DNA from 3 places in the Cutibacterium acnes genome. Region 3 is predicted to be linked to each of the others. Evidence: riboswitches for the same ligand, from Rfam matches in the RefSeq annotation. Region 3 holds a riboswitch; each other region holds the start of a gene.
The links. A riboswitch is a leader RNA that binds a small molecule or an ion and turns the genes downstream of it on or off. The one in region 3 is predicted to bind thiamine pyrophosphate.
Positions count from the first base shown of each region.

Region 1: linked by a shared signal. The riboswitch ahead of CPA42_RS00865 (ECF transporter S component) and the one ahead of thiM (hydroxyethylthiazole kinase) in region 3 are both predicted to bind thiamine pyrophosphate.
Region 2: linked by a shared signal. The riboswitch ahead of CPA42_RS00615 (bifunctional hydroxymethylpyrimidine kinase/phosphomethylpyrimidine kinase) and the one ahead of thiM (hydroxyethylthiazole kinase) in region 3 are both predicted to bind thiamine pyrophosphate.

Region 1 is NZ_CP023676.1:179,082-188,960, forward strand. It holds gene CPA42_RS00830 (glycosyltransferase) at 1-603, shown strand, start outside; gene CPA42_RS00835 (hypothetical protein) at 681-824, shown strand; gene CPA42_RS00840 (endonuclease domain-containing protein) at 826-1,773, shown strand; gene CPA42_RS00845 (hypothetical protein) at 2,119-2,415, opposite strand; gene CPA42_RS00850 (NAD(P)/FAD-dependent oxidoreductase) at 2,412-3,794, opposite strand; gene CPA42_RS00855 (NUDIX hydrolase) at 3,921-4,568, shown strand; gene hrpB (ATP-dependent helicase HrpB) at 4,550-7,066, shown strand; TPP riboswitch at 7,236-7,339, shown strand; gene CPA42_RS00865 (ECF transporter S component) at 7,374-8,003, shown strand; gene CPA42_RS00870 (ATP-binding cassette domain-containing protein) at 8,000-9,879, shown strand, end outside.
Region 2 is NZ_CP023676.1:126,529-136,407, forward strand. It holds gene CPA42_RS00585 (FecCD family ABC transporter permease) at 1-538, opposite strand, end outside; gene CPA42_RS00590 (ABC transporter substrate-binding protein) at 621-1,865, opposite strand; gene CPA42_RS00595 (ABC transporter substrate-binding protein) at 1,922-3,172, opposite strand; gene CPA42_RS00605 (hypothetical protein) at 3,474-4,247, opposite strand; gene CPA42_RS00610 (oleate hydratase) at 4,287-6,071, opposite strand; TPP riboswitch at 6,243-6,337, shown strand; gene CPA42_RS00615 (bifunctional hydroxymethylpyrimidine kinase/phosphomethylpyrimidine kinase) at 6,320-7,897, shown strand; gene CPA42_RS00625 (hypothetical protein) at 8,074-8,250, shown strand; gene CPA42_RS00630 (thiamine phosphate synthase) at 8,259-8,912, shown strand; gene CPA42_RS00635 (endonuclease domain-containing protein) at 9,203-9,879, opposite strand, start outside.
Region 3 is NZ_CP023676.1:935,559-945,437, forward strand. It holds gene CPA42_RS04740 (sugar kinase) at 1-252, shown strand, start outside; gene CPA42_RS04745 (MFS transporter) at 287-1,645, shown strand; gene CPA42_RS04750 (hypothetical protein) at 1,922-2,101, opposite strand; TPP riboswitch at 2,158-2,271, shown strand; gene thiM (hydroxyethylthiazole kinase) at 2,240-3,073, shown strand; gene thiE (thiamine phosphate synthase) at 3,060-3,710, shown strand; gene CPA42_RS04765 (L-lactate dehydrogenase) at 3,823-4,791, shown strand; gene CPA42_RS04770 (NAD-dependent malic enzyme) at 4,834-6,540, shown strand; gene CPA42_RS04775 (hypothetical protein) at 6,609-6,851, opposite strand; gene CPA42_RS04780 (hypothetical protein) at 6,844-7,197, shown strand; gene CPA42_RS04785 (DUF4192 domain-containing protein) at 7,303-8,325, shown strand; gene CPA42_RS04790 (VIT1/CCC1 transporter family protein) at 8,335-9,264, opposite strand; gene leuS (leucine--tRNA ligase) at 9,313-9,879, shown strand, end outside.

The DNA of each region.
Region 1 (9,879 bases), 760 kb from region 3:
CGAAATTACCCGTGGCTGGGTAACTACACGGTGCCACCCAAGCCGGTGCCGGGGCAGCTCGTATACGTCGGGGACTTGTCGGAGGAGCGCAAGCTTTCCTTCATGATCGAGGTGACGCGCACAGTCCGTAAGCAGGTGCCACAGGCGCATTTGGTGCTGGCCGGACGTGTGCTGCCACGCTGCCAGGAAACGGTGGAGCATGCCGTGGCAGAAGGGTTTGTGGAGCATCTCGGTCTGGTCGCCCCTACCGAGGTGCCGCAGGTGTTGGCCAGCGCGCAGGTCGGACTGGTCTTCCTCAAGCCGCTGCCGAACTATGTCGCGTCGTTGCCGACGAAACTGTTCGAGTACATGGCTTCCCGAGTGCCATTTGCGGCTTCGGACTTTCCGGCCTGGCGCGAGATGTTCGATGGTTACGGGGCTGGGATTTTTGTTGATACTGAGGATGCCGCAGCTACTGCAGATGCCCTGAGCGAGCTCTTGGCGGACCCGCAGCGGTGTCGGGAGATGGGCTGTGCTGGGCGTCGAGCGGTTGAGTCGGGGCTCAACTTCGAGTCCCAAGCCGAGGCCTTGATCGATCTGGTAGCCGGTTTGCTCGAGGGCTGATTCCCCGGTCCCGTGCCCGGCCAACAGTTGGTGGAGTCTCCGCCGCCCTTTCCAGCTTCCGTGTGGTGATTCGGGTAATGATCGGCCTCAAAGCCATCCCCGGTAGCAGGCGCTGGGGTCACGAGGCAGTTTTCCACAGGCTGCGTGAGTACCCCGGCCGGGGTTGTCCACAGAACCGAAAATGGTTGGAGGAAATCGGCTCCTCCGACGACAACTTTTAGTGTGAGGAATCTTGGAGAACGACTCGATCGACGCGGCGTTGCCCGTATTTACCGGCACAGCTATGTCCGAGGCCAGGCCGACCGGGCGGTAGCTCGAGGGGAGGCTGTCCGCATCCTGCCGGGGGTGGTCGCTGCGTCTGCTGTGGCCCGAGACCCGAGGATCATTATCCGGGCGTTGTTGTTGTGGCACCGTGACATTGTGTTGGTCGGAAAGGCTGCCCTTATCATGCTCGGGATGAAAGCCCCGGGTACAACCCGGCCCATGGACTTCTACGGCGTTAAGGATGTGGAGGCTTTCTCTACAACTCGTTGTCTCACCCGGCCGGGAATTCGAGTGCGTCGGTGGCATATACCTCACTGGTTTATAACCGAGCGAGAGCAAATTCGCATCGCTACTGCTGAAGTGTCGGTTCTCATACTGGCTATTCAGGGCGAGTGGGGATGGGTGTGTGAGGCCCTCCGGCAACGAGTCGTGACGCCCGAATCATGCCGGCAAGCTCGTAAGAGCCTGACAGGTCGGTATCCCAAGACCAAGGTTGATGCTGCTCTGGCCGACATCTGTCTGGCTGCGTGGTCGATTCCAGAACTAGAGATGGGCAGGGTACTGCGTGCTACTGGGATCACGGGGCACAAACCGAATCACAAGGTTCGTGTGGGCGACCGCTACTACTACTTGGACCGGGCCTTCGAGGCTGAGAAGGTGGCTTTGGAAATTGATGGCCGATCGGTACACGGGACGATTGACGGGTTTGAGGCGACCATGATGCGCTCAGCGCATTTAGACCGCCACGGCTGGAAGGTGCTTCACGTCACCCCAACCATGTTCCGCGAGGACCCGAGGTTTGTCCTAGACTGGCTCGCCTCCCACCTCCACCGGCGTCATCGGCCCAAAACTATGTTTACCGAGTTCGCTTTGCGACGAATTATGAGCGGCGCCGCCCCAGCTTGAGGCGCGGCTCGGTACATGGCTCACGTGCCGGAAACCAGGCCTAACCTTGCCCTATCCTTCGCGGCCCCTCGGCTCTGCTGCGCTGTGGAAATCGGGGTGATGATCAACCCAGCTGCAATCTCACGCAGCATGACCGGTGCTTAGACACCCGATTGCCACACGACGGGAGAAGGACCCCTAGGGGAAAGCTCAAGGCTAGCCAGCTCAAACCAGGAAGCTTAGAGGTCTGGCATGGGAGCCCTGGTGAGTGACTCCACCGTAAATCGATGGGTAGTGCTGCTCCCGGTTCGCGTCTCACTACGACAGACGGAGGGGCGACACTCTCGCGTCACTCACACCGAATCGTCACTTGTAGGAGTAGAAGTCCGGGGCTGTTGAGACTCGCCCGGTGCCACCCATCGGGGTTGCATGACCATCAGCTCGAGGGTCGCGACGTTGGGTCACTCGCCCGCCGGAAGGCTTGCGCGTGGCGAGATTCTCGAACAAGGACGGGTCCTGGGAGCCCGTTTTCCTATCCTTAGGGCCTTTACGCATGGCTTTCAGTGCGATCCCGATAACGGCGACAGCAGCCACCGCGACGGCAACGAGGGTGCCCTTGTTGATCTCTTCAGGGTTGACTTCGGGCTTACTCATCTTTTTCACTCTTTCCCATCAATGGGTTTGGCGCCCTTCTCATCATCGTCGCGAAGGGCATTCTTGTTCATGTTCTCCTTACCCTCCTCGCTGAGAACGTCACCGACGATGGCTCCGGCCTCGCGATGGAAGGCGATGTAGCGGGCGCCGAGGTTTATCATGGCTTGCAGACGGTTGCGGCCGCCCAGCAGGGTGAAGATATGCACGGTGACCCACGTCAGCCATGCACCGATACCGGTGAACTTGAGCTTTTCGGACAGCTGCACGACGGCTGAATTGCGGCCGATCGTCGCCATCGTGCCTTTGTCGTTGTACTCGAACTTCTCCAGCGGCTCGCCGAGCTCGAGGTGAACGATCTGACGAGCAACGCACTCGCCTCCCTGGATGGCGGGTTGGGCGAGCTGGGGCTTGGGATCCTCGGTGTTGATGGCACCGTCGCCGACAGCAAAGATGCGATCCTGGCCTTTGACGAGGAGGGTGCCGTCGGTAGCAATGCGGCCACCTCGGCCCTGCTCAAATCCCCAATTCGTAACAGACTTGTGGGCACCGACGCCAGCGGCCCAAATGACCATGTCGGCCGGGAGAGTCTGGCCGTCCTTGAGGAGCACGGAATCCTCGCGCACCTCAGCGATGGCGGTATTGGTGCGCACATCCACGCCGCGCTTCTGCAGTTGGCGGCGGGTGTAGTGGCGCAGCGCTGGGTCGAAGGGCATGAGGAGGTGGTTGGCCATCTCGACGAGCGTCACGTGGACCCGGTCGGTGGACACATCCGGGAAGATCGCCGGGATGCCGATTGACTTCATCTCGGCGAGGGTGCCGGCCATTTCGACGCCGGTCGGGCCGCCGCCAACGATGATGACGTCGAAGGTCTTGTCACGTTGGGTGTCGAGATCCTCAAGGTAGGTGAAGATCGCGTCGCGAGCGCGCAGTGAGGATGCACGGGTGTAAATGGTGTACGAGTTTTCGGCGGCACCAGGGGTTCCGAAGAAGTTGGCCCCGACGCCCTGGGACAGGACGAGGTAGTCGTAGGAGATCGGGTCGCCGTTGTCGACCTCGACAATCCGGTTCTCGGTATCGATACCGGTCACACAAGCGCGACGGAAGTGGGTGTGAGGACCGTTGTTAGCGGCGAAGGAGCGAAGTCGGTAGGTGACATCGCCAGGGTTGAGACCGCCGGTTGCCACCTGATACAGCAGCGGCTGGAATGTGGTGTACGGGTTGCGGTCGATGAGGGTGACGTCGCATCCTGCCTCGGCAGTCTTTTCGGCAGCAGCCAAGCCGCCGAATCCGGCGCCGACGATGACAACTCGGGGCTTGGAGTCCGTCAGAACCGGTTTGCAGCCCAGGCCCGGCAGGCCGATGTCTGACAACAGGTTATTGATGCCCATCTAATCCTCCGAATGATGTTGCAATGAGACGATACTCCCAAAAATGTGGTGTAACTCGCAATGAGTGAGGTCTCATTGAGAGGCGCGGAAGGGGCACTTCCGCTTCCAGCGTGACAGGCTGGGACCATGCCACATCTCCATACGCAGCCGCACGGACATGACGTGACGATCAGTGCGTGGATCCTCAGACAGTTTCCGTCTGACGGCGTTCGTCGTCGGCAGTGGAAGGCGCTGGTGCACAAACACCGCAAAATGAACCTGTGGATCCAGCCTGGCGGGCACGTCGAACATACCGAGAATCCCTGGCAGGCCCTGGCACACGAGCTTCATGAGGAGACGGGCTACAGCATCGACCAATTGAGCGTTCTGCAGCCCTGGGACCGGTTGCCTGACGGCATACACGACCTCATGCATCCCACCCCGGTGCTCCTCAACACCCACAGCCCCTACCCGGGCCATTTCCACTCCGACATCGTCATGGCAATGGTTGCCCATGGCGATCCGGCGGAAAAACCGCGTCCGGGGGAGTCTCAAGAGCTGCAATGGGTCAGTCCTGACGAATTTGCCGCGTTGCCGGGGGCCGAGCCTGACGCAGTCATGATCATGACGATGATCGTTGAAAGGGTGGCTGATTCATGGCTGGCGATCCCCGCGACACGCTGGTCTCTGGCTGACGCTCCCGCTGAGGCGATGACCGATCGGTCTGTTGCTGAGGCCACTGCTCCTGATCCTCTCGACGACAGGGAGACGCTGGGGTGGGGGACCGCTCAGTGACGAGGAATTGTGGTCCAGACCTGGTGAGAGTTGGGGCTGGACTTCCGGTTGCCGCCTACCGTGACGAGATCACCACGGCTTTACATGGTGGGCGGGCCGTCATCGTGGCTCCACCGGGTACTGGTAAGACAACATTCGTCCCGCCCTTGGTGGCCTCGAGGTGTTCTGGTCGGGTTATCGTCACCCAGCCACGCCGGGTGGCAGCGAGGGCCGCTGCTCGCCGACTTGCCACGCTGACCGGGACCCGCCCCGGGGAGTTCGCGTCGCACACCGTGCACGGTGAGTCGACGACAACCCGCGACACCAAGGTGGAGTTCGTTACTACCGGGGTGTTGCTGCGCCGTCTACTCAGCGACCCCGACCTGACTGGGGTGGATGCCGTCGTCCTCGATGAGGTCCACGAACGTCACCTCGACGCTGACCTCGTCGTGGCAATGGTGTGTGAAGTTGCTCAATTGCGCGATGATCTGACCATTGTCGCGATGTCGGCGACTGTCGATAGTTCCGGGTGGGCAGCTTTTCTCGGCGGTGTTGAGCCGGCGCCGGTTGTCGAGGTGGCCTCCGCTCTGCATGAACTCGAGGTGGAGTGGGCACCGGCAGCTGGTGCTGCTGTGGAATCTCGGGGAGTGAGTCGCGAATTTCTCGGCCATCTTGGCACTGTGACCGTTGACGCGCTTGATCGCCACACTGAAGGGTCGGCACTTGTTTTTGTTCCGGGCGCCCGCGAGGTTGACCACGTCGTCGCGGATTTGCGTTCCCGGCTCGCCGGGATAGATGTGGTCGGGTTGTCTGGGGCGATGTCGGCACGTGAGCAGGATCATGCTCTGTCAGATCCAGGGAATGTGCGTCGCGTTATTGTCTCGACGGCTGTCGCAGAATCTTCCCTGACGGTGCCTGGTGTGAGGCTCGTTGTTGACTCCGGGTTGTCACGCGAACCGAGACTCGACCGTGGTCGAGGTATGACGGGCCTAGTGACGGTCCGGGAATCCCGCGCTTCAGCAGTGCAGCGCGCCGGACGCGCAGCTCGTCTGGGCCCGGGGGTAGCAGTGCGCTGCCTGCGTGCCCAGGACTGGGCGGGCATGAATGCCGACCCTACCCCCGAGGTCGACCACGCCGACCTTGTGGCGTCCCTGTTGTCTTTGGCGGTGTGGGGATCCCCTCGTGGCGAAGGGATGGCACTGCCAACACCATTGCCACAGGATCGGGTAGCTGCGGCCGAAGAGGAACTGCGAGATCTGGGGGCCGTCGACGCGGAGGGGCGGATTACGGCGAGGGGGCGTCACCTTGCCACGTTTCCCCTTGACCCACGTCTGGCAAGGGCTTTGACCGACGGTGCCGCCATCATCGGATCGCGCCGCTGTGCTGAGATCGCCGCCATGCTTGGCCTGGAAGACGGCCAGGTCGACCTCGTTGGGCAATGGCGTCAACTGCGATCGGGGCGACACCCAGAGGCCGCGATGTGGCGCCGCGAAGCTGACCGGCTGGCCCGGCTCATCAACGACGTTCCCCCTACCGACATCACCGATGACGATGCCGTCGCCACCGTCGTTTCCCTTGCTCGCCCGGGGTGGATCGCTCGCAGCCGAGGGGTGGGTTCTACGTCGTATCTACTGGCCTGTGGCACGGGGGTTGACCTTCCTCGCAACTGCCCTCCAGGGCTGCTCGGGCAGCCGTGGCTGGCGGTGGCACGTACCTCGCGCATTACTAGTGGCGCCCTCATCCGGGCCGCTGTCCCGCTCTCGGAGTCGGCTGCGTTGGAGTCCGGTGAGGCGATGCTGACGAACGACACACCGGTGACTTGGGATGGCGGGAAAGTACGGGGCAGGCGGGTGTCGCGCCTCGGTGCGATCGAGTTGTCGTCGACCCCGGTCCGCCCAGATCCGGTACGGGCTCGCCACGTGGCGCTGGAAGCAGTGAGGTCTGGGGGACTTGACGTAGCGAGCCTGACGAAGAACGGTGAATCTTTGCGACGCCGTCTTGCCCTGGCCCATCGGGTGTTTGGTGATCCCTGGCCCGATGTCAGCGATGAGGCTCTGCTAGCCTGCGCCGAGGAGTGGCTTGACCTCGACGCGTTGGCGGCAGGGCGGGGAAGTGACGCAGCTTCGGGGTTGCGGGGGCTGCTGGGCTGGCAGGAATCCGCTCGTCTTGACGAGGTCGCCCCCGAGACCATCACCGTCCCCAGCGGATCGCGGATCCGCGTCGACTATCCCGAGCCTGGCAGTGACACCTCTCCGGTTCTTGCAGTCAAACTCCAGGAGTGTTTTGGCTGGACTGATGGCCCGACGGTGTGTGACGGCAGGGTGAGGGTGGTCCTCCACCTGCTATCCCCGGCGCGACGGCCCCTGGCCGTCACCGACGATCTGGCGAGTTTCTGGGCCAGTGTGTATCCCGCGGTGAGGGTTGAAAACCGGGGGCGCTACTCCAAACATCCCTGGCCGGAGGACCCCATGACAGCCACACCTACCAAGCGCACGAATCGCGCCCTGCGGGGGAACTGATGTGGCGTCCTCCAGGGGCAAGATACGTGTGGTGAATTGGTTTTCGATCCCGTGGGTAACCACCAGGAGTGGCTCCGGGGTGTTTCCCAACCATGATTGCCACGGGTGGTTTGCGGGCGTCGAGTGGCGTCGAGCGGTGGTGATCTCACGGCGTCATAGCTATGATCGAGAGCAACGACAGGGGAGCATCGTCGGATGCTGAGAGTGGGCACCGCCCAGACCCTCGAACCTGAACCGGTTAGGACCGGCGTAGGGAGTCGGGCTCTTCGCGCTTTCGCGCCCCTTCCGAATGAGCGGAAGGACTTCTATGACCAACGACAAACTCACCATGCGATACCGCACTATCGACATCGTGACTCCAGTGATGATTGTTGTGGCATTCGGCGTCATCTTCCTCGGCTACGGAGCGGTATATAGTCTCCTCAAGCCGGCCACGTCGGTGTATCTGCCCATTGAGGGCATCCTTTCTGGCATCTGGTTCCTGCCGGCACTTCTTGCTGGGCTCATCGTTCGTAAACCCGGTGCAGCCTTACTCTCCGAGGTTCTGGCGGCCGCCATTGAGGCTGCTCTCGGCGGCCCGTGGGGGGCTGGCACCCTCATTTCCGGTGTCGTCCAGGCCCTGCCGATGGAGCTGTGTTTGCTCGTCGTCGCCTACCGCAAGGCCGGTCCGAAGCTTGTCCTGGTGGCCGGGGCTCTTACCGGTTTCGCTGAGGCCATCTACGAGCGCATCTCTTACTACCCGATGTTCCGTTTCGGCGACACGATCGTCTACTTCGTTTTCATGATCGTTTCCGGGGCTCTGCTCGGCGGTCTGGTGGCATGGGGTATTGTCCGTGGCCTCGCGGCTGCCGGTGCGCTCAGCCCCTTCGCAGTTTCTCGTGAATTGCGTGGCGGGAAGTCACCCCGGAGCACAATCTCATCGCGAAACCTGTCATGACTGACGTCTTGACCCATGCTGACCACGTTGACGAGGTTTCCAGCCGCCGGGCGGTGCCGGTGGATGTCGAGGGGATGACGGTCGGCGTTCCCGATCGCGACGAGCCCATTCTTGGCCCCATCGACCTCCATTTGGGGGCAGGATCCCGGGTGCTTGTATCTGGGCCGTCGGGAGCTGGTAAGACCACCTTGCTGCACGCCATCGGCGGCTTACTGGAGGAAGAGAGCTACGACCTTACCGGGCGGGTGAACACGTGGTCCGGCGACGTGAATGTCGGACTGTTGCAGCAGGAACCGATCCACTCCGTCGTTGCTGCTACATGCGGACGAGACATCGCCTTTGGCCCGGAGAACCATCGTGTCCCGCGCGAGGACATCTGGCCGATCGTCGAGGATTCCCAACGACGAGCCCGGTTCACCATGCCCATGGACCACTCGACTACGAAGATGTCCGGAGGCCAGATGCAGCGCCTCGCCATCGCTGGGATCCTCGCTACCAATCCCGGGCTGTTGCTGCTTGATGAGCCCATTTCCATGCTCGACGAGGAGTCGGCTACGGCGATCCGTGACGAAATCGCCAGGATGGCCCACGACCGAACTGTGCTCGTCGTCGATCACCATCCCGACCAGTGGCGTGGCGTCCTTGACCAGGTCGTCGAATTGACCGACCACGGCACCCTCAAGAAGATCTGGGACTTTGAAGACTTCCTGGACTCGCGTGAGGCAACGTCATTGCCGTCACACACCTCCACCGCGGGCGAGGTGGTTGCTTCTACCAGCTCCCTCGATGCCCACCGTCCCCAGTCCGACGACGTGCTGCTGGGTGGTGTCACCATGTCTGCCCGGCGTGGTCACATTACCGTTGTGTCGGGCCCGAGTGGGGTTGGCAAATCCACCCTGCTGAGGCTGCTCGCTGGCCTTGACGTTCCCGCGTCTGGCGAACTCACCCTGCCGGACCAGACCGCCTGGGTGCCGCAGAACCCGGAGAATTACCTGGTGGCTCGAACGGCTGCCGACGAGTTGTTTGCCTCGCCGATGGTCCCGGAGGACGCCGATCTTAGGGACTTGGTGCGGACCTTCGGGCTCAAATCGATCCTGGACTCCCACCCCATGACGTGCTCCGGGGGCGAGAAGCGGCGCCTTGCTATCGCGGCAGCCCTGGCCCAGCGCCCCGACCTTCTCCTTCTCGATGAGCCGACTGTCGGCCTCGACGACGACCGCGGCGCGAGCGTGCTGTCAGCGATTCGTGCTGCTGCTGACTCAGGTGTCGCCGTCGTCGTTTCCTCCCACGATCGTCAGGTCATCGCTATGGCCGACGAGGTCGTCGACGTCGCCTCTTACCGCGTCCCGGACCCCACTCCCAATGAGCGTCCGGGCGAAAAACCAGCCTTCCTGACGACGATCAACCCCCTCGTTGCTTTTCTCATTGCCATTGCTGGCATTTTCGGGTCTCTCTTTGTGCGCTCCCCCCTCGTGGGGGCTGTGGGACTTATCCCGGCTGCCGTGATGGCCCCGATGTGCTCCCGCCATGTCAAACCCTTGGTGGTGCGGACGGTGCCGGTTCTCATCGCTGCGGTGATGCTGGTCTGGACGACCCTGTTACTGCACAGCGGGTTCACTGACCCGTCCGCCTGGAGCGAGGCGACTCGTCAGGGTCTGAGGATCCTCGTTTTTGTCCTGCCCGGAGCGCTGGCCTCGGCGGCCATCGACCCTACTCGGTTGGGTGACGCCTTGGCCCAGCAAACCCACCTGTCGCAGCGTCCGGTAGTGGCTTCGATGGCCGGAGTGGTGCGGATGGGTCACCTAGGTGACCAGTGGCACATTCAGTCCGATGTACGTAACTTGCGCGGGTTGGGCCCCAAGCGGTCCCTGTCCTC
Region 2 (9,879 bases), 810 kb from region 3:
TGACGATGAGCAGCACGACGGCTGCCCCCAGAGCGGCTGCCACCATGATCAACAGGTCCGGTCCGATGCCCAATCCGGAGGCGAAGGTCGCCGCACCCGCCGATGCCGAGGTGGACAGCACCACCAGGGCGACGCCGAGACTGGCACCCGACGAGATACCCAGTACGTACGGGTCGGCCAAGGGATTGCGGAAGAGAGTCTGCATCTCCAGCCCGGACATTCCCAGCGCCGCCCCGACGAGCAGGGCGGTGATGGTGCGAGGCTCTCGGACGTCATGGATGATCGTCATCGAGACGGGATCGACGTTGGTGCCACCGGTGACGACCGTCATGACGTCACCTAACGGGATGTTCACCGATCCCAACGCCAGGCCGGCCAGGGTGACGGCGACGAAGATCGCTGCGAGGATCGTGAAACGTACCGGCAACGGCAGTCCACGCCGCCCCTGCGTCTGCCGGCTTCGTACATCCCGGTGATCCCGCACGTCCTGGCCTGGTGCCTCTCGGCTCTGCGACGTCTCCTGGTGGCCGTGTCTCACTGGTTGCCCCTGATACGTCCGCGGTGTGCCTCGGGGCGTTCGCGCCTCTCGTGACGGCACTGCATCATGTACCGAGGTGCAGTCACTTCGCGGTGGCCTTGCGGTAGAAGTGGAACTGGTGATCGCGGTCCAGCTCGGGGTGCAGGATCGCCGTCAGGTCCGCCAGGACGAGGTCGGGACGTACGACTCCGGTCTGCCAGTAGTCGTTGCCGTGCTTCGGGTCGGCTCGCAGGGTGGCGTCCCACACATTGCCGTTGTCGAGGGCCTTAAGCGACTTCAGACGTGGGTCGGCCTTGAGGATCTGCGGGATGGACGACTTCTCCGGCCCGTCGATCCAGAAGTCGGCGTCGTGGGCCTGCTTGATGACGGCCTCGGTGTCCAGCTTCCTCGAGGCTACCCCGTGGAGGTCCTTGAACACGTACTCACCACCGGCGTCACGCAGGAACTGGATGGCGTAGTTCTCGTTGGGTTTGATGTACCAGACGCCCTTGTACTGTGATCCGTGGAGCACGGTCGGTCGTGTCTTGACCTTGGCGGTGCGTTTCGCGGTCGCGTGGTACTTCTCGGCGATCTCGTCATACTTCTGGTTCGCAGTTTTCTCGGCATTGACGAACAACGAGTCGTACTTGATCCACTCGGCACGTCCCAGCGGGGTGCTCTCGAGGAAGTTCGGCTCGGCAACGACCGGGATGCCCATCTCCTTGATCTTGTCGATCTTGCTGGTGTTGTCGCTGCCGCTGACGAGGTTGAAGATGAACAGGTCCGGGCGCAATGCCGCTAATTTCTCGGTGTTGATCTCGGTGGCGTTGTCGCCTGCCGCGAAACTGGCGACCTTGTGGTCCTTGAGGGCCTGACGGGTGTCCGGATTCCCGACTCTATCGACGTTGACCATGCCAGCCACGGAGTCCAGCTTTCCCAACATCTGGAACTTCATTGGCAGGGTCGTCGAGCCCAACGCCACCTTGGTGGTGGGAATGGTGATCCGCTGCGCCTTGGCGAGCTCACCGTCCAGATGCGGGTCGGGGGCACCACACTGCACCAGGACGTACTGCACCGGTTTCGTCGCGGTGTTCGACGGGTGCTTGAGCGTCACGATCTTGTACGACTTGTGGTACGACACGGTGATGTCGCGAGCGTCGCCGAAGGTGGCCTTGTCGCCGAAGTAATCCTTCGAGGGGTCGAAGTCCTTGATGCAGCCCTGCCGGGAGGGCCCGCTGGACGACGTGTTCGCCGAGGAACCTGACTGCTCGGAGTGTGAGCACCCGGTGAGGGTGGCGACGCACATGGTGGTGGCGGCCAGACCCGCCACCAGACGATTGATGGACATGTTTGCTCCAGAAAATGGTGAAGGGAGGGTGTGCGGCGAGCAACGCCGTCGAGGGATCAGCTGAGCTTGGTGTAGTAGTACGGGGTGTACCCCTTCATGAGGTCTGGGTGGAAGATGTAGGTGAGGTCAGCCAGTACGACGTCGGGCTGGACGATCCCGGACTGCCAGAAGTCGTTTCCGGTGTCTGGGGCAGTGCGTTTGCTGGGGTTCCAGACGTTGCCATGCTTAAAGGCCGACAGGTTCGCGTAGCGCGGGTTCTGCTTGAGGGCGTCATCCTTGCCGTGCCACGTCGTCATGGACATGTAGTTGCCGTTGAGCCAGAAGTCGGCCTTGGAACCGTACTTGAAGACGACCTCGGCGTCGGTTGGGGTGGCTCCGTTGCCCTTGACGGCCTGGGCCATGACGTCGGAAGCTCCGGCGTCGGTCATGAACTTGATCATGTAGGAGTCGGCCCCCGGGACGTACCACTGCCCCTTGGTCTCCTGACCGACGAGCACGCTGGGTTTGTCGGCAGCGTTCTTGGCCTTCTTCGCCACCTCGGCGTAACGCTCGGCGATGCTGTCGAAACTCTTCGTGGCGGCGCCCTCCTTGTTGAGCAGGATGCCGTAGGCTTTCATCCACTCGGCCCGAGCTAGCGGGGTGGACTCGAGGTAGTCGAGGTCTTGCAGCACCGGGATGCCGGCGGACTGCACCTGCTTGAACTCTCCCACCTCTGAGCTGGCAGCCAGCACGGCGTCGGGTTTGAGGGAGATGATCTTCTCTGTGTCGATCTGCATCCTGCTCGATCCGTAGCTTGATATGTGGCGGGCCTCAAGGGCCTCACGTGCCGGTCCGCGATAGATCTGCTCGATCTGGTTGACGCCGACGATAGAGTCCAGGGCCCCCAAGGTGTGGAAGACCGGAATCTGGGTGGTGGAGGAGGCGGCGACCCGTTTGACCGGGACGTCGATGATCGGGGCCTTGGCGAGGTCACCAGTGAGTGCCGGCTTGGGAGCACCGCACTGCAGCAGCACGAAGGTCTGTGCCGGCCTGTCCTGCTCACCGAGGGTGAGAACCTTGTAGGACTTGTGGTAGCTGACGTGGACGTTCCTGGCCCCGGTGAAGGTGGCCTTGTCACCGAAGTAATCCTTGTCCTTGTCGAACTCCCCAGACTTGATGCACCCCGACATGTTGGCACCGGTGCCGACTGACGGGGCGGCTGTCGAGGTGTTCAGTGAGGTGGTTCTGTCGCTCGAACCCGAGCAGCCCGTCAGGGCCAGGGCGGGTGCGACGAAGAGGGTAATGAGGGCCGAGATCTTCCTCGGCATCGTCTTCGGAGTATTCACGCGGTTCTCCCTGCGGTCATGCCGCAGGTTTCGCGGAGGCGCACATAGTGTGCCCGGCAGACTCCTACGGCGAGAGTCAACAACTGCCACTCCTCAGAGAGTCGACCGGACTGAGCCTTGCAGGCATTACCGTTGCGCGACAGTGTCGGATTTGCACCGACTTCGCCCACTGCGGAGTGCCCCAAACCGAATCCGACTCGAGGCAATCGCACACTAACACCATGCATATGGGGTTCGTCGCGGGGGATGGAAAATGCTGCAGGTAGTTCCAGGTAGCGAATCGTCAGGAGCGCAGGTGCCCGATGACTGCCCACGGTCGTTCGGGGTTGACCAGGGCGTGCAACTGCTCAAGATTGGTTTTGGCACAGGCCATGACGACGCATGTGGCCGGGCCGCCGGAGCGGGTTAGGTCGACGTCGGTGGGTTGGAATGCGACGCGCAGTCCCGCAGTGGAGGCCAGCTGTTTGGCCTCCCAGGCCACCCCATGAGACCCGACCGGGACACAGTCGTGCACCTTCCCCGAAGCCATTAGTGCCCTAACCTCCGTGACGTCCACAATCTCGCGCCGACCAGGGGCGACGTCATCGTCAGGGGCCGAGATCGGAGCGCCGACACACACCAAGACGTCTCCGTCTAGGGACTTCGGCAAATCCTCGTGGTGCATGACGCCGATAATCGTCACCCCGACGCCGGTTTGGGTGGTGGCGACGTTGTCCTCCGTCGATCCGGTAACCGCATCTGGGTCGATCCCGGCGTCGAGCGCACAGCGTCGGAATTCGGCGATCATGGGCTGAGCAGATGCACTGTCCTGGCACAGTGTGTCGACGAGGACAAGCGGACGCGCACCGGCGCACAGCACCTCCAGCAGCGGCACTCGCGCTCCCAAGTGGGCGCACCACACCGGGTCGGCCGGGTAGGAATCGTCGGGACGCGGCCCGATGCCGCCGATCGTGTCACAGGCGATGACCAGACGGGAGGCCGGGATATCGGCCAGCAGTAGGTCGCGTAGTCGGGTGATGGACAAGCACCGGGAGGGGACACGGTTCGGGGCGGTCATGGTGTTATTCAACCGCCCCGAAACCGCATCGTCAGGACGTCACGGCAGGATGTCCTCGTAGTAGGTGTTCTTCAATAGCTTCGACAACAGCCAGCTACCGGGCAAGCGACCATTGTTGAGGGTTTTGGCGGAGGCCAGCAGGGAGCGGATGTCGTACTGGGTTGGCCAGATCGGCGGGATGTCACGGTCAAGGTCGAGCAGGCCGTAGACGGCCATCATTGCGGTGCGTGCCGAACCCTCGGTGGTGAAGACGCAGTCATCGGGGGTTTCGACGAACTGGCCTAGGCAAGCCAGGTTGACGCAGCCGTCCGGGATGACCTCCGGGCGATCGCCCTTGCCGCGGGGCATGAAGAAGGCCGTGATCCACGGCATCGTCGCGATTCGCACCTTGGTGTGGGCCTTGACCTCCTCGAACTGGTCGAGCAGTCCGAAGTGATAGCAGTACTCTTTGAGCAGTTCCTCGCCGGTGCATTCCAGCATTGTCTTGTTGACGACGTCGCCCTTTTCGAACGGGTACAGCCCGTAGGCCCATGCCACGCCCCAGTCTTCAGGCTGGCCATGGAACTGTGGCTGACGATTCATCGTCAGCGAGATGCACCACGACGAGTCCTCGGCGGTGATGATGCCGCCGGTGACGGTGCGCCCGGACAACGGATCGTTGCCGGTCAGCTCCTTGATCTTCTTGAGGAACGGGTGGTCACGACCGATGAAGTTGAAGCTGATTGATTGCCACACCGTCTTGTCAGCGTCGCCGCAGAAGACATCGGGACGTCCGAACGCGGGGGAGCGGCGAACCAGGTTGCGCCACAGCTCCCAGCCGGCCTGCATGTCTTTGTGGTAAGGGGCAGGGGTGTCCATGTCGCCGTATCCGGTGCACTCGGTAAGTGAACCGTTGGTCACGAACACCAGGTCCTTGGCGGACATGTCGATGCGATGCTCGCCACCCTCCTTATCGCGCCACAGGATGCCGCGGGCGATCTTGCGGTGGGCGGTGATCTCTAGGTCGACGTCGTAGACGAGGGTGTCGTACTGGAAGTTCACGCCCTTTTCGGTGAGCCACTTCACCAACGGGACGACGAAGGAGTCGTGCTGGTTGTAGCGACTGAATCGCAGACAGGACAGATTCGAGAAACCGGGAAGATACTGCAGGAAGCGGTGCATGTACCGTTTGAGCTCGGTAAGGGACTGCCACTGCTCGAAGGCGAACATCGTCTTCCACAGCAGGTAGAAGGTGGACTGCAGGAAGTCCTCGTCGAACCAGTCCTCGATCGACTTGTAGTAGGTGTCCGACTCCTTGGCCAGCAAGAGCCTCACGATGTCGAGCTGGCCTTTCTTGTTGAGCCCCATCTTTGAGGCGTCGCGCTTGTGACCGCGATTATTGATAATCCGACACGGATTGATGTTGGGGTCGTTCTCGTTCACGATCCGGAATTCATCCAGAACGCTGTAGGGTTCGGGCATCTCCAAGGCTGGGATGTCTTTCATGATGTCCCAGAAACACTCGAAGTGTTGCCCCATCTCACGACCACCGCGAGCGATGAAGCCCTTCTCCGTATCCCCTGCTCCGTCGAACGCGCCGCCGGGTTCTGACATTTCCTCGAGGATGGTGATGTTCTCCCCAGGCATCTGGGCGTCGCGAATCAAGTAGGCAGCGGAAAGAAGCGAGGCGATGCCCGAGCCGACGAGGTATGCCTTGCGCTCAGCGACGTCATCGGGCGGTACAGGGTGGTTCTGGGTGTAGCGGCCGAGGTCGTTCTGCACGAAAGGGTTGCCATCCGGGCTCACAGGGTAGCTGCGTTGATAAATGTGTTGGAAGTTCGTCATGACTGCTCCTCACACGACTTCGTCGGAAGTCCTTCGGTGAACTTCGACCAGTTCCCACGATAGCGCTGTCACCGCCTAATGGACCCTTGCCAACGACTTTTGTAGGAGTTTTGCAGGTGTTCGGTCGGTTTTCAGCGGCGGAGCGCAAGTTGTGGTGGGGTGACATACTGGTCTTTGGACACGGGGTGCGCCTCGGTGGCGCTGAGATCACACCCGTGGAACCTGATCTAGTTCGTACTGGCGAAGGGATGTCCGAGATGACCACTAGTGATGCGCTTGCCGAGCGGGGAACAATTCCCCGCGTCCTGTCAATTGCGGGTACCGATCCGTCCGGTGGAGCTGGCACCGCAGCCGACACCAAATCAATCGTCGCGGCAGGTGGATATGCGATGGTTGTCGTCACCTCCTTGGTGGCCCAGAACACCGAAGGGGTGCGCGCCATCCACACCCCGCCGACCGACTTCCTGGTCCAGCAACTGGCCGCTGTCAGTGATGACGTGAGAATCGACGCCGTCAAAACCGGAATGCTCGGCACCGCTGAGATCGTCGACGCGGTTGCGACCTTCCTCGACGAGCATCGACCGCCGGTAGTCGTCGTCGATCCGGTAATGGTCGCCACTAGCGGGGACCGCCTTCTTGCCCCCGACGCAGAGGCTGCCATGCGCGAGTTTTGTCGCCGCGCAACCGTCATCACCCCGAATATTCCGGAGCTCGCGGTGCTGTGCCGGAGCGAGCCGGCGACGACCCCGGAGCAGGCCGTGGAGCAGGCTCGTCGGTGGGCGGCTGAGACGGGAGTGGCTGTCGTCGTCAAGACCGGGCATTTGAATTCGCAGCGGGTCGACAATATGTGGGTGACGCCGGAAGGAGCAATGCACACCGTCCCGGCGGCGCGGGTGAAGACGACCAACACCCACGGTACCGGGTGCTCACTGTCCTCAGCCTTGGCGACCCGGTTGGGTGCCGGTGACACCCCGGGGGATGCCCTGGCGTGGGTCACCGACTGGCTGCACGAAGCGATTCAGTACGGGTCGGCGCTGAACGTCGGTAAGGGCCACGGCCCGGTGGACCACTCCCATCGGGCACGTCGGCTGGCCAAGGACGCCTCGGCAGTGGCGTGGTTTGCGCCCATCGACCCCTTGGAATCCCCGCAAGGGTTGGTTGGATCGGCAGAGCCTGCACCGGACGCGGTGGTTGCCCCAGCCGGCCCATGGACGACGGCCCTGTGGCAAGCAAGTGGGGACATCGCTCGTCGCATTGAGGACTCGGATTTTGTTGCCGCTCTCGTCGACGGCACCCTGTCGAAGCCGGCCTTCGAGTTCTACCTGGGGCAGGACGCTCAGTACCTCACCTACTATTCACGAGCTTTGGCATCCTTGGCGGCTCGTGCTGTCGACCCGGAGGAGTCAGTGTGGTGGGCGCAGTCCTCTCAGGCGTGCCTTGTTGAGGAGGCAGAACTGCACCGCTCTTGGTTAGGGGATCACATCGACGTGGTTGCCGGGCCGGTGACCTTGGCCTACACGGACTTTCTGCTGGCCCGGGCATTGGGTGACGACTACGTCGTCGGTACGGCAGCGGTACTGCCTTGTTTCTGGCTTTATGCACACTTGGGTGCCAAGGTTCCGCACGTTCCCGACGACCACCCTTACGCCTCATGGTTGCAGACCTATGGGGATCCCGAGTTCGTCGAGGGGGCGTCACACACCATCGGTCTGGTGGAGAAAGCCTTCCAGAACGCCTCCGCCGTCACCAGGGCTCGCGCTGCCCATGCCTACCTGACGGCCTGCCGTCACGAATTGGAGTTCTTCGACCAAGCTTTGCGGGTCTGACTAGCTCGTCAGCACAAAGATCATATGACCACACTTGTGTCTGTTGCGCGCCTGGCCTCGGCTGGAACGTCGATGCCCTCTGAGGGACGCGCTGCCCTGTGGGCGGGTGTTGTCGGGCCCCGATGGACCATTGCCTCACCGCCGCCGTTGCCGCGCGGCCCGGAGGAACCCCTTGGGTGCTCGCCCCGACGGCCATCGGGCTAGTCCCGGTGCGTACTCGGATGGCTCGGGAATTCCTTGATGCTGGGCCCGACGTGGCCGGGGAGGTTGCGGCAGCGCGTGCTGGCGGACCCGGAAGTTTTCGGGTGCAGCTGCGTGACGCCCTTGACGAGGCGGCGAGAACCGCAAAATAGGAGATGAGATGACTTTAGACCTGCGGTGCTATTTGGTGACGTCGGGGACTGGTCGGCACACCGTCGAGACTGCGGCAGCGGCCGCTGGGGCGGGTGCCGGGATGGTGCAGGTACGGGCCAAGGAATTGTCCACTCGTGATCTGTTCAGTCTGGTTTTGCAGGTCGGCGAGGCGGTTCGTCGAGCGAACCCCGCGACGCGGGTGGTCGTGGATGACCGCGCCGATGTCGCCTGGGCGGCCATACGGGCGCGAGGGAACGTCCACGGGGTGCACGTCGGATTGACGGATTTGCCGGTGCGTGATGCGCGGGCGATGCTGGGCCCCGACGCGATCGTCGGTTACACCACGGGAACCTTGGACCTCGTGAGATCGGCCGAACCGTTCGCTGATGCGCTCGACTATGTGGGTGCGGGACCGTTCCGACCCACCCCGACCAAGGAATCGGGCCGCTCCCCGCTCGGCGTTCAGGGGTATCCGGCCTTAGTAGGGGCGAGCAGCCTGCCGGTTGTCGCTATCGGTGACGTCCAGGTGGCCGATGTCCCTGCTTTGGCGGCCACCGGTGTGGCCGGTGTCGCGATGGTGCGGGCCATCATGGCCTCCGATGACCCTGCCGCAGTGGTGCGGCAGGTTGTGCAGTCTTTCGATGAGGTGCGGGTTAGCTGATGCTCTGAGGCGGTTTGGTGGGCTGACGTTGTTTCCCCGTTGGCGTAGGCATTGAGGTTGTGACTTTATCCCGTGTTGACGCTTCTGCTCTGTTCCCCTCAGCTCCGTGTGGTGATACTTCACCATCATGGATGACCACCTCACCCACACACTTTCATTTCACCTCTGTGTGGCGATATGGGTCGTGATCGTTGGGGATGCCTGGTGGGGTTGCAGACCGTGGGTTCGTAACCCTGATTTCCACAACCGGACACAATCACCTGCCGTCTAGCTAGAGAAATCAGCAAGGTTTACGCCGGTACGGCGCCATTCATGATCTGGCGCAGGACCTGGTTGGTGAGCGTGGTCTTAGGGCGGTGACGTTTGTGCAAGTGATTGATGATCCAGTCCAGCACGAACTTCGGATCGCGCCGCAGCATCGTCGGGGTGGCGTGTAGGATTCTCCACCCGGCCTGCTCCAGATGGGCCGAACGCACCATCATCGCCTCGTACCCTTCCGGGGTGCCGTGGACCGAGCGGCCTTCCATTTCCACGCCCAGCATCTCAGCCTGGAACGCTTGATCCAGGACATAGCGATAATTCCCCTCACCAACCCACACTTGGTGGTTCGGCTTGTGACCAGTGATCCCGGTTGCCCGTAGGATTCGCGCTAATTCCAGCTCCGGGATCGACCAAGGATTTAGGTCGATGTCGGCTAGCGCACGGTCGACTTCGGCCTTCGAGTACCGGCCGGTGAGGGCTTTACGGGCCGCCCGGCATGAGGCCGGGGTCACTAGGCGTTGGCGCAGAGCCTGGCACACCCAGTCCCACTGTCCCTGGATTGCCAGGATGATCACCGATACTTCTGGGATCGCGACTCGTATTCCTTCTTCTTCGATGGTGAAATAGTGGGGCACGTGCCAGCGATGCACCCAGATACGGGGTCGCCTCAGACGGCGAGTGGGCGAGAACGCCTCGATGGCCTGGA
Region 3 (9,879 bases):
GGTGTGTACTTCTCGGACGCCGAGCGCGGCGACTGCACGTTCCCCGTGGTTCAGGTGCCCGTCATCGACCGCCCGGGCGCGGGAGACTCCTTTGTCGCGGGAACCCTTCACGGGTATCTCGGAGGTGACGTGGTGCAGGGAATCCATTATGGACAGCGGACCTCCGCCTACGCTCTAACCCATTACGGTGATCTGACTCGTGTGAGCCCTAGCGAACTCAATATTCCCCCGAATACCGACATTCTGCGCTGAACCTGATCACAGCGCAGACAGGAGACACACTCACATGTCCACCTCAACAACACCCAAACAATCAGCTCTAGACCTCATCGATTCGCGTCCCTTAACGCGCAATCAGAAGAATCTTGTTGCCCTAGCCGTCGTCGGAAATATCTCCGAGTTCTTTGATATCTTCCTCATTGGTTTCGTCGTATCCGTCCTGACTAAGCCATGGAATCTGACTGGCACTGAGGCGGGCGTCATTCTCGCCTGTTCCGGTCTGGGGACGGTCATTGGCGCCATCATGTGGGGACGTCTTGCCGACAAGATCGGACGCCGCTCCTCTTTCTTCTGGTGCGTGCTCCTGTTCGTCGTGTTCACTGTAGTATCAGTGTTCACCCCAGATCGTGGCTGGATTATGCTCGCCATTTTGCGTATTGGCGTGGGGATCGGAGTCGGCGGACTTAATATCACCTCGATTCCCTACGTCCAGGAGTTCGTGCCTGCTAAGCAGCGCGGTCTTCTTGCCGGCCTGGCGTCGGTATTCATCCCCCTCGGTCTGTTCTTGGGGTCGTTAGCACAAAATGCACTGGGCGATAATTGGCGTGCCCTCATCGCTTTGGGCGCCATTCCTGTTTTCCTGCTGGTGTGGATCCGTTTCGTGCCCGAATCACCACGGTTCCTACAGAGTCATGGGCGTGATAAGGAAGCACGCGAGGCCCTAGCCTGGGCACTCGATATACCCGCTGACGACATTGGAGATTTGCCTGCCGTTGAACACGTCCAAGACGCTTCCTACTCACTTGTCTTTGGTAAATACCGCAAGAGTCTTCTCATCGTCAGTCTGGGATCATTCTGCTTCATTCTGGGCTCTTTTACGATTCAGTCGTGGGGCCAGACCCTGCTCAAGACCGGCTTTGGCAAGTCTCCCGAGCAAGTCGGGACCCTGTTCATGTTCGTTTCCCTGGCCGATCTCATCGGGCGCTTCCTATCAGCATGGCTGGCAGACCGCATTGGTCGGAGAGCCACCATGTTGTCGTTTGGCCTCATCGGTGCTGGCGGGACTCTCATCATCGCCCTTTCGGCCCGCCTGGGTTGGGGCTGGCAGATCTTCTTCGTCGGTGTCCTCATTGCGATGGCCTTCGCCGACGGCGCCTTCGGCATCCTCAATGCTTTCGGCGCCGAGCAATTCCCCAACGAAGCTCGCTCGACTGGTCTGGGACTGGGCTACGGCATCGGCGCCACCGCCAAGATCATCGGTCCGGCGCTTATGGGACTCATGGTGGGCGGATCTGCCGTCAAGCAGAATGTCACCCTGGACGCGGTATTTCCGGCATTCATCCTGTTCGCTGTGCTGCTAGTCATTGGCGGTATGACGTACATGTTTGCCCGCGAAACTCGTGGCACCTCGCTCGACACGATCTGACCAATTAGATGATCCTGATGTCGAGGGCCTGTACCTGCCTCAAAGGATTGACCGAGGCCGTGACTTGACGGGGTGGTTTAGGGGTCCTCGACACGCCAGATCGAGCGGTGCGGAGTGATTTACGACGTTGACAGTGAGATCTGGAGGTTCTTTGGTGGCCTTAACGGCGTCCACGATGGATAGACGGCATTACAGGCCTTGCTGTCCTTTACAGTGATAGATGTTGTGCTCGTCACTGGTGGCTGCTGCAGTTGCGGAATCCAACGTGTCAAGTCGTCATAGGCCGTTGCACAGCATCTCTTTGTCCCCGACAGCTCTCCATGACAACGAGGTTTCGGTCTCGGCAACCTCTGACGTAGCAGCGTCGAGAACCTCAACGTCAGGGTCAAGGTGGGGGCTATGCCGGCATGGTGTCACCCGGATCTTTGCCTGGTTGGAGCTGGTTTGAGACGGCATTTCCCGATTAGTAGGGCGAGGACCGTCGTGAGCGCACGGCACGGCGGTAGGTTAGAAGGCAACGACGCGGGAGCCCACTGATCGCTGTGGGCTGAGAGGGCGCCACGAAGGTGCCGACCGCCGGAACCTGTCCGGATCATGCCGGCGAAGGGAGTGGTTGACATGACTGAATTGTCGAATTTGGTGGCGGAATCTGTAGAGCGATTACGCCGAGACAAGCCGCTGGTGCAGTGCCTGACGAACATCGTCGTGGCTAATTTCACCGCTAACGTGTTGCTGTCTGCAGGGGCGGTTCCTGCCATGGTCGACAATCCCGAGGAATCCGAGGGATTCGCCTCCATTGCCGACGGTGTACTCGTCAACACCGGAACTCCCTACCGGGAGACCGCTGAGGCCATGATTGCTGCTGCGCGCGGTGCCGCAAGCAGCAACACACCATGGGTACTTGACCCGGTGGGGGTAGGCATGCCATGGCGCACTCGGGTGGCCCTGGATACCTTGGACGTCGCCGCTCCAGCCGTCATCCGGGCGAACGCCTCTGAGGTGTTGGCATTGGCCGGTACTGGTGCCTCCGCTCGAGGTCCGGAGGCAGGAGATGCTGTTGAGGATGCCTTGGCGTCCGCGACTCAGCTCGTCCGCCGTTACGGCTGCGTAGTGGCCATTAGCGGCCCCGTCGATCACATCCTCGATGCGGACCGGCATGTGATCGTGTCATCGGGGCATGAGTGGATGACGCGGGTTACTGGAGTTGGGTGCTCACTGGGAGCTCTCACGGCAGCCTTTGCGGGAATCCAGAATGACCACCTCATCGCGGCCGTGTCCGCGACCGCCATGTTGTGTGTCGCCGCCGAACGGGCAGCTGAGCGCAGTGCTGGTCCGGGGGCTTTCGCGCAAGCTCTTGTTGACGAATTATTCCTGGTATCACCCGACGAGGTTGGTGAGCGGGGAGGGCTCCGCGATGTCACGGCCTGAATTTGATCTGTCGGTTTACCTCGTCACCGACACCGCCCAGTGTGGCGGACCTGACGAGGTTGTTGAGACCGTGCGCCACGCTATCGCCGGCGGGGTGACTCTGGTCCAATTCCGCGACCACGACTTGTCCGATGACGAGTTCGTCGCTTTGGGGCGACGCGTCAGAGAGATCTGTGTGTCGGGAGGGGTGCCCCTCATCATTGATGACCGCGTACATCTCGTTGCCGAAATTGGGGCCGATGGTGTCCATGTTGGGCAGTCTGACATGCCGGTCGACCAGGCCCGTGCGATTCTGGGCGACGATCTACTCATCGGCTTGTCCGCTCAGACTCCCGCCCATGTGGAGGCCGCCCTGTCCCAGGGGCGTGACATCGTCGACTATCTGGGAGTTGGGGCCCTGCATGGTACTGGAACCAAACCTGAGGCTGGGGAGCTCGGCCTGGCTGAGATTCGTGATGTCGTCAACGCCAGCCCGTGGCCGGTGTGCGTCATCGGTGGGGTGAGCGCATCCGATGCTCAAGACGTAGCCCGGGTGGGATGTGACGGCCTGAGCGTCGTCTCGGCGATTTGCCGGAGTACCGACCCCAAGTCCAGTGCACGGGAACTTGCGGAGGCGTGGCGTACGGCGAAGGAATGATGACCATGGCCTGGTGTGGAGACGTGCACAAATGGCCATAGATGCTGGCATCTTGTTCAGATGAGCGGACCTGGTGCGCAGCGTTCTGAATCAGGCGCGAAGGCACCTTAAGATGACCGTCATGAGCACTTTTGACGCCACTCGTCGCGCCTCCAAAATTTCCGTTGTCGGTGCTGGTTCAGTCGGTTCTTCACTGGCCTACGCCTGCCTCATCCGTGGATCGGCCGGCCTGGTATCCCTCTACGACATCGCCAAGGACAAGGTCGAGGCCGAGGTGGCGGATCTCGCCCACGGCACTCAGTTCACCCCTGCTTCGGTCATGGGCGGTGCTGACGTCCACGACACTGCTGACTCTGACGTCGTCTTCATTACTGCTGGGGCCAGACAAAAGCCGGGCCAGACTCGCCTAGACCTCGCCGGCGTCAACGCCAATATTTTGCGTTCCCTCATGCCACAGCTCGTTGAGCAATCCCCGAACGCCCTGTTCGTGCTAGTGACCAACCCGTGTGACGTCCTCACCGTCGTTGCCCAGGAGGCCACCGGATTGCCCGCCAACCGTGTTTTTTCCACCGGTACGATGCTCGACACCTCGCGGCTGCGTTGGCTCATCCGTCAGTGGGCCAACGTCGAGCAGCGTCATGTCCATGCCACCATTGTGGGCGAGCACGGCGACTCGGAGTTTCCGCTGTGGTCGACAGCCAATATCTCCGGTGTACCGATCCGCGACTGGGCAGTTGACGGTAACCGGGTGTTTACCGAGGATGTACTGGCTGACCTAGCCCACGAGGCGGCTTACGCGGCTTACAAGATTATTGAGGGCAAGGGCGCTACGAACTACGCCATTGGCTTGACGGGCGCTCGTCTAGCCGAGGCTTTGCTCCGTCCAGGCCGCTCCGTTCTGCCATTGTCGAGCGTCATGACGGACATGCACGGAATATCGGGGGTGGCCCTATCGATGCCCTGCATTGTCTCCCGTGACGGCATTGAGGGGGTCGTCCCCGTTGCTATGGATACCGAAGAAATCGCTTCTCTCAAGGCTTCAGCGGAACGGCTGCGTGACACTTTGTCATCGATCGCTTGACCCGATGAACATCTGTGCTGCTGACCGCATAAGCTAGGGGATATGTCAGTTCCCTTTCAGTATGCGCATGATGACGACGGAGGCCTTCTAAGGATTGCGGCCCGTGGCCAGGAGGTGTTGACGAACCCTCTGGCCAATCGGGGCACTGCCTTCACTATCGAGCAGCGAAAGGCGCTTGGTCTCACCGGCCTGTTGCCGTCGGGTGTCATGACAATCACTGATCAGCTCAAGCGGGTCTACGCACAGTATTCGGCGCAGCCTGATGACCTAGCCAAGTACCTGTACCTCAACCACATGCATGACCGCAATGAGGTGCTGTATTTCCGCCTCCTTGCCGAGCATATTGAGGAGATGCTTCCAATCGTTTACACGCCGACCATCGGCAAAGCGATTGAGGAGTACAGCCACTGGTACGACCGTCCGCGCGGCATCTACCTGTCCATCGATGATCCGGAAGACATGGAGCAGGCTCTCGCACAGTTGGGTCATGGCCCTGACGGCGTCGACCTCATCGTGGCCACCGATGCGGAGGGCATCCTGGGCATCGGCGACCAAGGTGTCGGTGGCGTCGCGATCACGGTAGGAAAGCTAGCCGTATACACCGCAGCTGCAGGGATTCACCCTCACCGCGTGCTCCCGGTCATTCTCGACGTCGGTACCGACAATATGGAACGTCTTAACGACGATGGCTACCTTGGGGTACGTCACCCCCGCGTGCGCGGCGAGCGTTACGACGAGTTCGTCCAGCAATATGTCGAGACCGCTCACCGGATGTTCCCCCACGCCCTACTGCACTGGGAGGATTTTGCGGCCGGCAACGCCACCCGGATTCTCAACAAATACCGCGACGACTACTGCACGTTTAATGACGACATCCAGGGCACCGCGGCTGTCGTCGTCGCGGCAGTGCTGAGCGCCGTTAAGTCGTCGGGGATCCCGCTGAATGATCACCGCATTGTCATCCATGGGGCGGGCTCGGCTGGTACCGGAATTGCCAACCTGCTGGTGCAGCTTATGGTGAGCCAGGGCGCTGACGAAAAGACGGCTCGCTCCCATTTCTGGGGGCTTGGATCCCATGGCTTGTTGCGCGAAGGTTTACGTCTGCGCGACTTTCAGCAACCCTTCGCCCGCAGTAAAGAGGAGTTCGAAGGCTGGACCCTCGATAGCCCAGACCAGTACACGCTCGGTGACGTGGTACGAAACGTCCACCCGACGATCCTTATCGGCTGCTCCGCCCAGCCCGGTGCCTTCACCGAGGACATCGTCAAGACGATGGCTGCCCAGTGTGAGCGTCCGGTCATCATGCCACTGTCGAACCCGACCCGTAAGGCTGAAGCCCTGCCGTCCGACGTACTCACGTGGACTGACGGACGTGCTTTGGTCGCGACCGGTTCGCCGTTCAAGCCAGTCATGGTCAATGGTGTGACCTATCAGATCGCGCAGGCGAATAACGCTCTGGTGTTCCCAGGAATTGGTTTGGGAACTATCGCTGTTCGGGCGTCCCGGGTCACTAGCGGCATGATCGCGGCCGCTGCCGAGGCGGTGGCGATGCATATCGATAACCGCGTTGTGGGAGCTTCGCTGTTGCCGTCAATCAAGAGCCTAAGGCCATTGTCGGCATCTGTGGCCATTGCTGTTGCCCAGCAGGCGATGGAGGAGGGCGTGGCAACCGAGGTCACGGACAATCCAGTTGAGAAGGTGTTCTCGGCGATGTGGCAGCCGCGTTACCCGCGCATCGCGGTTGTCTGATGCGCTGACTGAGAGGTCGGCTGATGCCAGGCTCGCGCTTCATGCGCATGCTTTGTATGAGGCGCGAGCTACGCTCTGATCATTAATGCCGAAATGGGGGAGGACATCCCTGACCCGTGGGTAAGCATGACGGTGGCATCGGTTCGTGGACAATCGATCGTGATCGTGCCGTGAACCTTGTGGCCTTGGGATACACCAGTGCCGAGTGAGCCTGTAGGGGGCTGGCTCGCCTGATGGATATCGGTTGACTGGTTCTCCATGATGAAGAAGATGTAGTCGGTCAAAGAACCCTTGGTGACCGCGATGGTCATCGTCAGGGTGACGGTGTTAGGTCCCCATTCCACGTGGTCGATTGACCACCTCCCCTCGGTGTCATCATCCTTCGAGGAGAAGGGTAAAGAGGAGGCGACCGCAGTAGCCGATGCCGGAATGGGCGTCGGAGTCGAGGACGCGGATGTCGCAATGGGGGACGGCGTCGGCGTGACGGGGTTCGCCGGCTCGGTCGTGACCCGGCGTGCAACGATGACCAGCGCGACGACGAGCGCTGTCACGATGATGACGGCGATCCAGCCGCCGTGGCGTTTCGGCGGCCGGTACTGGTTGATGTCAGGCGGTTGGTTCATGGTGGCTCTACTGTACGTTGTTGCGCGCGGCTGATGTTGTCCACAGCATGGCGTCAAGACAAGGTGGCGCAGATGGGAGTTGTCCACAGATTCGAAATTGCTTGGCGAATGTGGCGGGGTCGAGACGACAACTGGAGGTATGACAGCACTACATTCCTCCACCGCTGATAACCGTGATCCGCTGACCGTCAGAACCGTCGAAGAAGCGGTGACCTTGGCGCCGTACCTCTTGGGATTTCAGCCTACTGAGAGCCTGCTCATGATTGTCGCCGACGACGGTGCCGCGTGTCAGGGTTTCGTTGCCCGAGCTGATCTCGATGGCCTCGAATCCGCCCCGGCTATGAATGCCTTCGCTGCGCGGGTCGGTCCCTTGGCAGGGCAGGGTCGAACGGTCGTCTTAGCGTTCAGCAAAGATCAAGATCGCGGTATGGTGACTCTGGCATCGGCCGTCGAGGCGATGAAGGGCATGAATATTGGTGACGCCGCGTGGACTGACGGTGAGTATTGGCGCAGTATCTTCTGCGATGAACAGGGTTGTGGCGAAAACCACCGCTTTGTTCCGGATCCGACCATTGCAGCCGAAGCGGTCTATCGCGGGCTAACCGTCCTGCCCAGTCGCACCAGCCTCGTCGATAAACTCTCGGGCCCTGGGCGCACCTGTGATCCAGATACCCGCAGACTCCTGGCCAATTCCCGGCGGCGGCTTTCCCGCAAAGATGACAACACCGTGGAGGTCAGGTGTCAAGCCCTCTTTGAGTCTGGCGATGAGATCAACGATGCGGTTGTGACGGAGCTAGCGGTTGCCGTCCAGCGTTCCGACGTAGCGCGCAGACTGTGGATGTCAATGGAACGGGCCGACGCGTCACGGTGGCTCAGAATATGGAGTCGAGCAGTCGAGATCATTCCTGATCGGATGGCGCCAGCACCGCTGTCTCTGTGCGGACTGGCAGGATGGTTGAGCGGTGAAGGAGCAGTGGCGGCGGTGTGCGCTCGGCGATGCGAATTCATGGTGGGAACAGCCGACCTGCCAGCTGCGCTGACAGTCATCGTTGACGCTTTTGTACCGCCCAAGCTGTGGGACGTGATGGACCATGACCCGGCAGTGATTGCCCACCCATTTTTAGAAGAGCAGGTAGACGAGGAGATCAACTTATCGGCGTAGCGGCGGAAGTTACACCCGCGTACCGACGAGGTGACCGGTGAGATAGGTGATCGTCATGGAACACATACCGACGATGATATTGCGGGCGACTGGACGGGTCTTTCCGCTGCCACTGGCAAGAGCCGAGCCCAAACCGGTGAGGAACAGGCCGACGATCGTTGCGGTGATGGTGATGTAGACCCGGGTCGCCGTCGGGGAACATACCATGGCCAGCAGTGGCACTAGGGCGCCGACGGTGAACGCCGCCATCGAGGCGAAGGCGGCATGCCACGGGTTGGTGTATTCGTCGGGGTCAAGGCCTAGCTCGGCCTCGGCATGGGCACGCAGCGGGTCGTGGGCGGTGAGTTCCAGAGCCACCTGACGAGCAGTGCCACGGGACAACCCCTTTTCCGTGTAGATCCCCGTGAGCTCCTCAAGCTCCTCGTCAGGGAAGTCGCGTAGCTCAGCGGTTTCCTTAGCCATGACGGTCTTTTCAATGTCGCGCTGGGAGCTCACGGAGACATACTCGCCGCCAGCCATCGACAAAGCGCCGGCGGCCAGACCAGCCAGACCAGCAATAAGGAGGGAGGAACGGTCGACGGTGGCGCCAGCGACGCCCATCACGATGCCGGCTGTCGAAATGATGCCGTCGTTGGCGCCCAGCACTGCGGCACGTAACCAATTGAGTTTCGAATTGAGGCTACCCGTGCCCTTGTCAGGTTCGTGAGGCTGACGGCTGGGCGTCGAAGAGCGAGTTGATTCGGTCGAAGAAGCGTCGTGCGCGAGGGCCAAGGCAGACATGTTCGGGATAGAGGACATCTCCGTCTCCTCCCTAGGCGTGTTCACGCCGTGCGCCGTGATGCTCACTCCGTTACTGTGCCCTTGTCCGAGACTGCCTACAAGGAAGGACAGGGAACCCTGACGCTTGGTGTGGGGAGGTTTCGCTAGACTCAAACCCATATGTGTCGCGGGTCTGGTTAGACCCGTAGTGGATCCGAGAGGTGTGACGTGAGCGACCAGGTGCGCGAGACAACGGGCTACGACGCAGTCGCAGCCCAAGAGAAGTGGTCCAAGTATTGGGAGGAGCACCGCACCTTCGCCTCCCTTGATGACGGCTCCAGGGAGCGTCGCTACGTGCTTGACATGTTCGCCTACCCCTCCGGTGACCTTCACATGGGACATGCTGAGGCGTTCGCCATTGGCGATGTGCTGGCCCGTTACTGGCGTCTGCGTGGATTCGACGTGTTGCACCCGGTGGGCTGGGACTCCTTCGGTCTGCCGGCTGAGAACGCCGCGATCAAGCACGGGACCCATCCTGCGGAATGGACCTACCGCAATATCGACACTCAGGCGGCCTCTTTTAAGCGGTACGCGGTTTCCTTCGACTGGTCGATGAGGCTGCACACCTCCGATGAGGAGTACTACCGCTGGACCCAGTGGCTGTTTAACCGTTTCTTCGAAAAGGGACTGGCCTACCGTAAGGACTCCTGGGCTAACTGGTGCCCCAACGACCAGACGGTGCTCGCCAACGAGCAGGTCAAGGATGGGTGTTGCGAGCGTTGTGGTGCTGTCGTC